Regions from separate parts of the Afipia carboxidovorans OM5 genome, predicted to be linked through region 2. Evidence: riboswitches for the same ligand, from Rfam matches in the RefSeq annotation. Region 2 holds a riboswitch; the other holds the start of a gene.
What was found. A riboswitch is a leader RNA that binds a small molecule or an ion and turns the genes downstream of it on or off. The one in region 2 is predicted to bind S-adenosylmethionine.
Positions count from the first base shown of each region.

Region 1: another riboswitch for S-adenosylmethionine. It lies ahead of OCA5_RS16495 (O-succinylhomoserine sulfhydrylase); the one in region 2 lies ahead of metX (homoserine O-acetyltransferase MetX).

Region 1 covers NC_015684.1:3,471,477-3,475,686, forward strand. Annotated here, with positions in the region: gene OCA5_RS16480 (hypothetical protein) at 1-205, opposite strand, end outside; tRNA gene OCA5_RS16485 (tRNA-Gly) at 380-453, opposite strand; gene OCA5_RS16490 (2'-deoxycytidine 5'-triphosphate deaminase) at 521-1,663, opposite strand; SAM riboswitch at 1,724-1,803, shown strand; gene OCA5_RS16495 (O-succinylhomoserine sulfhydrylase) at 1,877-3,088, shown strand; gene OCA5_RS16500 (SGNH/GDSL hydrolase family protein) at 3,146-4,075, opposite strand; gene OCA5_RS16505 (SGNH/GDSL hydrolase family protein) at 4,075-4,210, opposite strand, start outside.
Region 2 covers NC_015684.1:3,361,017-3,365,226, forward strand. Annotated here, with positions in the region: gene OCA5_RS15920 (TIGR02594 family protein) at 1-330, opposite strand, end outside; gene metW (methionine biosynthesis protein MetW) at 520-1,173, opposite strand; gene metX (homoserine O-acetyltransferase MetX) at 1,175-2,383, opposite strand; SAM riboswitch at 2,452-2,531, opposite strand; gene OCA5_RS15935 (chorismate mutase) at 2,671-3,519, shown strand; gene hisC (histidinol-phosphate transaminase) at 3,540-4,210, shown strand, end outside.

The DNA.
Region 1 (4,210 bases), 110 kb from region 2:
GAATGGCGCCGAGCACAATGGTACAGGCCGACGCGCACAACCCGTCGATCACAACCATGTCGCCGGAGGTGCGAATGCTCTGATACTTGTCGACATAAGTGCCAATGCGCCCACCGCGGTCATTGGCGATGCGGACCACGGCGTCGCTCGCCGTCAGCCCGGCCATCAGAAACACCCCCGCCAGCAAACACGTCAGTAGCCGCATTCCCGCGCCCCCGCGCCGACTGTGCCATCGGCGTGCCCGCAGCGTGTTGCGAGTCCGGAAGGTTGTCCAGAGCACGCGCGTCTCAGCGCGACAATTTCGGTGCGGTGTTGCACGACGGATGCAGAACGCGGGAACAGCGTTGCCAATGCATCACGGGTGGAACGGAAAAGAGATTGGAGCGGGCGAAGGGAATCGAACCCTCGTATGCAGCTTGGGAAGCTGCCGTTCTACCATTGAACTACGCCCGCGAAGGGGACCACCATCGCCCAACCGCGCCAATTTTGCAACGAGACGCAGCGGCGTTAACCAAACGCCTCACGTGGGCGCGCGGAAATGCTTGGAGAGCTTCAGCCCCTGCCCCTGATAGTTCGAGGCGATGCGAGTACCGTAAAGCGTATCGGGCTCGGCCAGCATTCTCTCATAGACAAGACGGCCGACGATCTGGCCATGCTCGAGAATGAAGGGCACTTCGCGCGAACGCACTTCGAGCACCGCGCGCGAGCCCTTGCCGCCCGCACCAGCATAGCCGAAGCCGGGATCGAAAAAACCCGCATAATGCACGCGGAATTCGCCCACGAGCGGATCGAACGGCACCATCTCGGCAGCGTAGTCCGGCGGCACCTGCACGGCTTCCTTCGAGGCGAGGATGTAGAACTCGCCGGGATCGAGCACGAGGCTGCCATCCGGCCGCGCCTTGATCAGCTCCCAGAAATCATCGACCGCATAGCCGCCGCGCCGGTCGATATCGACGACGCCGGTGTGACGCTTGGCACGGTAGCCGACAAAACCGCCTGAACCTTCTCCTGACAGATCGATGCTGAGCGCCACGCCACCGGCGAGATCGGCATCGTCGCAATCGACCAGCCGCTCATGCGCGTGCAGATCTTCCAACTCGTCATGATCGAGCAGCGGCTCACCGGTGCGGAAACGGATTTGCGACAGGCGCGAGCCCTGCCGCACCAGAACCGGAAACGTCTTCGGGCTGATCTCGGCATAGAGCGGGCCGTGATAGCCCGCGGCGATCATGTCGAAGCGGCGGGTGCCATCGGCGATCACTCGCGTGAACACGTCGATGCGTCCGGTCGAGCTTTTCGGATTGGCCGAAGCATGGATCGAGGGCGGCAGCGCGAGGCTCTCAAGAAGCGGCACCACATAGACGCAATTCGTCTCGAGCACCGCGCCATCGGTGATATCGATCTCGTGCAGCTTGAGCTCGTCGATGCGCTCGGCAACCGTGGTATCGGGCCCCGGCAGGAAGCTGGCGCGCACGCGATAGGCCACCTCGCCCAGCCGCAGGTCGAGGCTCGCCGGCTGAATCTGGCTTTCCACGAATGGAAATGCCGGCAAAATCAGGCCCTCTTCCTCCATCGCCGCGATCATGCGGTCGGGCAGAATGCCGTCGGCATTGGCAGGGAGAGAGAAGGCCAATTCGGTCCCCTCAGGTTGAGCTATGCGCATAACCCTACCCCGTTATCCGATGGGTTGCTTGACGGAAAGGGCCGTGCGGATTAAGGCTCCTACTTATCCCGTGGTGATTTGGGCCGGCCGGCTTGCAGCCACGTAAAATAAGTCGCTAAACAGGCCGCGGACCTTTGAGCCCCCGGCCGTTGGATTTTCGTCCAGGCCGGTTTTTTTGTGCCTCGTGAAAGGCGGGGCACTATTGGAGGTCCCATGTCCGACACGAAAGGTCATTCATCCACTTCATCCATGGCTCATTACCATCCGGAAACGCGCCTCGTTCACGCCGGTACGCTCCGCTCGGATTTCGGCGAGATGTCGGAATCGCTGTTTCTGACCCAGGGGTTCACCTACGACAGCGCCGAGGAATGCGAGGCCCGCTTCAAGGGCGAAAAGCCCGGTTTTCTTTATTCGCGTTTTTCCAACCCGACCGTTGCGATGTTCGAACGCCGCATGGCGGCGTTGGAGGGCGCGGAAGCAGGGCGCGCCACCGCGACCGGTATGGCGGCGATGACGACGGCCATGCTGGCGCCCTTACAGGCAGGCGATCATGTGGTCGCGGCAAAGGCGTTGTTCGGCTCCTGCCGCTACGTGATTGAGACGCTGCTGCCGCGCTACGGCATTACCTCGACGCTCGTTGATGGCGGCGATCTCGATGCGTGGCGCAAGGCGATGCGCCCCAACACCAAAACCTGCTTCCTTGAGAGCCCGACCAACCCGACGCTCGATGTCGTCGACATTGCCGAAGTCGCCAAGATCGCCCATCAAGCAGGCGCGCGCCTCGTCGTCGACAACGTGTTCGCAACGCCGCTTTGGCAAAGCCCGCTCGAACTCGGCGCCGACGTCGTCGTCTATTCGGCGACCAAGCACATCGACGGACAGGGCCGCTGTCTCGGCGGCGTCATCCTGTCGACCGAGCAGTTCATCACGGAGCACATCCATACGTTCTTCCGGCAGACAGGTCCGTCGATCTCGCCATTCAATGCGTGGGTTCTTCTGAAGGGGCTCGAGACGCTCGGCATCCGCGTCAAGGCGCAGACCGAGAGCGCAGCGAAGATCGCCGACGTCCTCGCCTCACATCCGAAGGTAACGCGGCTCATCTATCCGGGGCGCGCCGATCATCCGCAAGCCGACATCGTGAAGAAACAAATGCGTGCCGGCTCGACCATGATCGGCTTCGAAGTGAAGGGCGGCAAGGAAGGCGCGTTCCGCGCACTCAACGGCTTCCGCCTCGCGCGCATCTCCAACAATCTCGGCGACGCCAAGACCATCGTCACCCACCCGGCCACCACAACGCACCAGCGCCTGACGCCGGAAGCGCGCGCCGAACTCGGCATCGGCGACGGCTTCATCCGTTTCTCGATCGGGCTCGAGCATGTCGACGACCTGATCGAGGACGTGAAGGGCGCGCTGGAGAAAGTGTAAGCCGCACGGCTTGCTCGCGACAAAAAGGCCCGCCGCTTCGGCGGGCTTTTTTGTGCGTTACATCGGCCGCAAGCCGATGACGCTGGACGGCGCTTCGACACCGGCCTTGGCATCGCTGACGGATTTGATGATGGTGTCGCCAAGCAACTGAGCGAAACAGGCATAGCCCCAATCGTTCATGTGCAATCCATCGGCAATCGAGAAGCTCTCGAACGGCAGTTTCTCGTCCTCATGCCATTGCCGCATCACCTCAAAGCGCGGGAACACCGAGGCGTGCCGCAGCCGCGCGACATCGTGGATCAGCTTCACCATCTTGCCCGCGCCTTCTTTCTTCGCGGTCACCGCAGGCACGTATTGCGGATCGATCAGCACCACATCGGCGCCGGCCGCCTGCATGCGCGCGACGCCCGCTTCGACAAGCGCGCCGGTGGTGGAGGAATCCTCGCCGCGCACCACGAGATTGGTGCCGAGCTGCCAGATCACGAGATCAGGACTGGAATCAAGCACGCTCGATTGCAGCCGCGCGATCATCTGCGGCACTTCCTGGCCACCCATGCCGCGGTTGATGACGCTGATGCGCGCCCACGGATATTTCCGCCGCAACTGCTCGGCGAGGCGGCTTGGATAGGTGTAAGCCGCCGACGTCGTGCCATAGCCCGCGGTCGACGACGAGCCGAGCGCCACGATCGTCACCGGCTCGCCTGCGTTGAGCTTATGCGCGACGCGCGGCAGCGAGGCGGACAGCGTCCCCTTCGGCGGCAGGCATGGAATGCGCGTGAGGACGTCACCGGCGCGACTTGCGACGCTCCTCGCCGCATTGAGTGCCTTGCCGGCAAGGCCCGGCCTTGCCGGCGCATCGGCCGGTTGCGTGGCGGGTGGCTGCTCCTGATGATCGGACGGCGTCTCCCCCGCGGCAAAACACGGTGTGCCTGCGAGCACACCGCACACCATCACCGCAACAAGCCTCTTCAAACGATGACGCCGCATCAGCGGACTCCGAGATCCGCCGGGTTGATATGCGAGGCTTCGATCACGAGCTTCGCCAGCGCGCGCCCGATGCAATCATGCACCCGCGCGGCGACACCGATAGTGCGCGCCTGCGCGAACAGGTCGAAATCACCC
Region 2 (4,210 bases):
GATATAACGGCGCGCCTCGGCCACGAGATTCGATCCGCCAAATCCACCACCGAAGCTGCTCTCGCCGCCCAGCGACGCATTGGCGTTGCTTGACTGCGCCTGCGCGCGAAACGCTCTCCACCGCGCCGCATGGCGAGCGCCACGCACGCGATGGCGACGGACGTGATGACGTTTGTGAGCATGATGATGGCTCGCCTGATGGGCATGCGACTGCGCATGATGATGGCGCGGACGCGCCTCAGCGGTGTTGGAGATCGCCACCACCGCAACGGCGCACGCGACACAAGCGGCAAGACGCAGCGGCAGGAGAGAGGTCTTCAGTCGATACATTCAAAGGTCCTTTTACGCATTCATGCGCGCGCAAATACAACGCGAACGCAACATGGCTGCGTATGACCGATCCGGATATGGCGAGAAAACGGCACGATATGCTCGTGCATGACAGGTATTCGCTACGCGGGTGAAACCCGGTCACTTCGCAGCGAAAATCAACGAAATGCCCTACTTTAGCCGCTTAGATTAACCGCGCCGCGTGAGCAAAAACACGCCCTGTTCGCCGAACATGTTCCAAAACCACCACGGCGCATTGAGCCGTAACGGCCTGCCATAGAGGTCCAGCGCGACTGCACGCTCCATCTCGACATTGATCTCGTCGCAGAGCTGGACGAAATCCTTGATGGTGCAGAAGTGAATGTTTGGCGTGTCGTACCACGTCGCGGGCAGGTTCTCGGTGCGCGGCATCTGGCCCTTGACCAGCAATTGCAGCCGCATCTTCCAGAAGCCGAAATTCGGAAACGAGACGATTGCTCGGGTGCCGATACGCAGAAGATGCTCGAGCACCGTACGTGGCTGGCGCGTTGCCTGCAGCGTCTGCGACAGGATTACGTAGTCGAATGAGTCGTCGGGGTAGCTCGCAAGATCGGTGTCGGCGTCGCCCTGCACCACGGCAAGTCCCTTGCTGACGCAACTGTTCACGCCTTCATGCGACAGTTCGATGCCGCGTCCGTCGATGCCGCGCGTTTCCAGAAGCTGCAGCAGATCGCCCTCACCACAGCCGACGTCGAGCACCTTGGAGCCCGGAGCGACCATCTCGGCAACGAGAAGATGATCGCCGCGAACGCCGTCGATCTTCGGAAGCTGTGCTGTCGGGCGGAAAAGGTCAGGCGCGTTCATGTCAGCTCGCTGCGTTCAGGCCGTGAGTACTTGCAGCCGATTCCAGGAACGCGTGAGAGATCGCGAACAATTCCGGCTCGTCGAGCAGGAACGCATCGTGCCCCTTGTCGGTCGTAATCTCCGCGAAGGAGACGCGGGCGCTGGAGGCGTTGAGTGCGTGCACGACTGCGCGCGCCTCCGAGCCCGGAAACAGCCAGTCGCTCGTGAACGAAATCACGCAGAAGCGCGTCTTGGCGCCGAGAAAGGCCTGCGCCAGCACGCCGTTATGGTCCGCCGCGATGTCGAAATAATCCATCGCACGGGTGAGATAGAGATAGGAGTTTGCGTCGAAGCGTTCGACGAAGGACGAGCCCTGATGGCGCAGATAACTCTCCACCTCAAAGTCGGCATCGAACGAAAACGTCGGCTCATCGCGATCCTGCAGGCGCCGGCCGAACTTGCGATGCAACGCCGCGTCCGAAAGATAAGTGATGTGCGCAGCCATGCGCGCGACGCCGAGGCCGCGGCGCGGATGAACGCCGTGTTCGAAATATCGCCCCTGCCGCCAATCGGGATCGGCCATCACCGCCTGACGGCCGAGTTCATGGAATGCGATGTTCTGCGCCGAATGCTTCGCACCACAGGCGATCGCAAGCGCCGCGAACACGCGCTCGGGATACGCGGTCGCCCATTGCAGCGTCTGCATGCCGCCCATCGAGCCACCGACCACGGCAAACAGTTTCCGGATGCCGAGATGGTCGATCAGCATCGCCTGTGCGCGCACCATGTCGGGAATGGTGATGACCGGGAAATCGAGCCCCCACGGCTTGCCGGTCGCGGGATTGGTCGAGGATGGGCCGGTCGAGCCCATGCAACTGCCCACGACATTCGAGCAGATCACGAAGTAACGGTCGGTATCGATCGGCTTGTCCGGCCCGACCATGGTCTTCCACCACCCCGGCTTGCCGGTGATCGGATGAGTGTTGAAGACGTGCTGGTCGCCGGTGAGCGCGTGACAGATCAGGATCGCATTGGAGCGATCCGCATTGAGCCGTCCATAGCATTGATACGCGATCTGGAATGGCGAGAGGTCGACGCCGCAATCAAGATGCAGCGGCTTGTCCGGGCCGAACACGACGTATTGCGAGGACGGATGGTCCGCCTCGTGCGCGCGCTCCTCGCTTCGGGACATCGTTTTGCCGGCCGACTGTCGGCTTGCAACTTCGGACATCGTATCTCCAGACCCCAGGGTCCAAAACCTGGGTCCAAAAAAACCGGCCTGAACGTCGTTCGGCCGGGATCCATATGTCCCCGGCCTGTTTAGCGAATTCTTTAACGTGGCTGCAAGCCGGCCGGCTCAAATGACCACGGAACAGAGGAAACGTAGTCCTGCACCAACCCTCCGTCAAGGCGCTCCATCAACGCGGAGGGCGCTAAACCGCGCTCAGCATGAAGGTTTTCTTTGCTTTCGGGCGGCGTCTTTCCTAATCAGGGGCCTTGCCGCGAAAGCCATCTTTCATGTCCGATACGCCGAACCCCGTTTCCCTTCAGGATCTGCGCCGCGAGATCGACGCGATCGACGAACAGGTGCATACGCTTCTGATGCGCCGGGGCGACATCATCGACCGGCTGATCCGCGTCAAGCAGACACAGGAGGTCGGCTCCGCCTTCCGGCCCGCACGCGAGGCCGACATGATGCGCCGGCTCGTCTCACGCCATCACGGTATCCTGCCGCTCGACACCGTGGAGAGCATCTGGCGCGTCATCATCTCGACCTTCACCTATGTGCAGGCGCCGTTCTCGGTGCACGCCGATCTGTCGTCAGGCGAGAATACGATGCGCGACAGCGCGCGCTTCCACTTCGGCTTCACCGTGCCGTTCGTTGCGCACTTCAATGCCGGTGCTGCGGTGGAGGCGGTTGCGCAGTCACGCGGCGATCTCGCGCTCGTCTCGGCGACCGCGAGCCAGACACCATGGTGGAGCGCGCTCGAACAACCCGGCGCGCCGAAGATCATCGCGCGGCTGCCCTTCGTCGAACGCGCCGACCATCCGGCAGCGATGCCGGTGTTCGTCATCTCCCGCGTAGCGACAGGTGCGCTCGTAACCGAGGTTGAGACCTGGAGCCTGCATATCTCCGGCTGGAGCCCGGTGGCGGCCCGCGCGCTGTCGCCGATCTCCGACGTACTCGCCGTCGCCGACGCCTCGTCCGGTACCGCTGCGTTTCTCGTCTCGGCCGCGCCCAGCGACGGTATCGAAAAGATCATATCTGCCCTGACCGATGCAGGCGCATCCGTGCGCGCTTCCGCTCTCGTCGGCGGCCACGCGACGCGCTATAGAGTGCCCACGCCCGGCACCGCCGGGCCTTGACCTCTCTGGAGCCTGCATCGATGTCCCGCCCCATGCCGAAACCCGGCATTCTCGAGATTGCGCCCTACGTGCCCGGCAAAAGCGGCGCGGGCGTGCACGGGCGCGTGTTCAAATTATCGGCCAACGAAGCAGCGCTCGGTCCCTCGCCGAAGGCGGTCGAGGCGTTCATGCAGACCGCGGCGCGGCTTGACGTCTATCCGGACGGGTCGGCGCGGGCGCTGCGTGAAGCGATCGGCAAGACGTTCGATATCGATCCCGCCAACGTCGTCTGTGGCGTCGGCTCGGGAGAATTGCTGCACACCATCGCCAACATCTATCTCGGCCCAGGCGACGAAGCGATCCACACGACGCACGGCTTCCTGCTCTATCCGATTGCGACGATGAGCAACGGCGCCACCAGCGTCATTGCGCCGGAGAAAAATTACACCGCCGATGTCGATGCGATTTTGGCTGCGGTCACACCGCGCACCAAGATCGTTTGGCTCGCCAACCCGAACAACCCGACCGGCACCTATGTGAACGCCTCCGAGTTGCGACGGCTGCGCGCGAACCTGCCGCCGCAGGTGTTGCTCGTGCTCGACTCCGCCTATGCCGATTTCGTGTCCAGCGCGGATTACGAGGCCGGCATCGAGCTCGTGAAGGAAACCGACAACACGGTGATGGCGCGGACGTTCTCGAAGATCTACGGTCT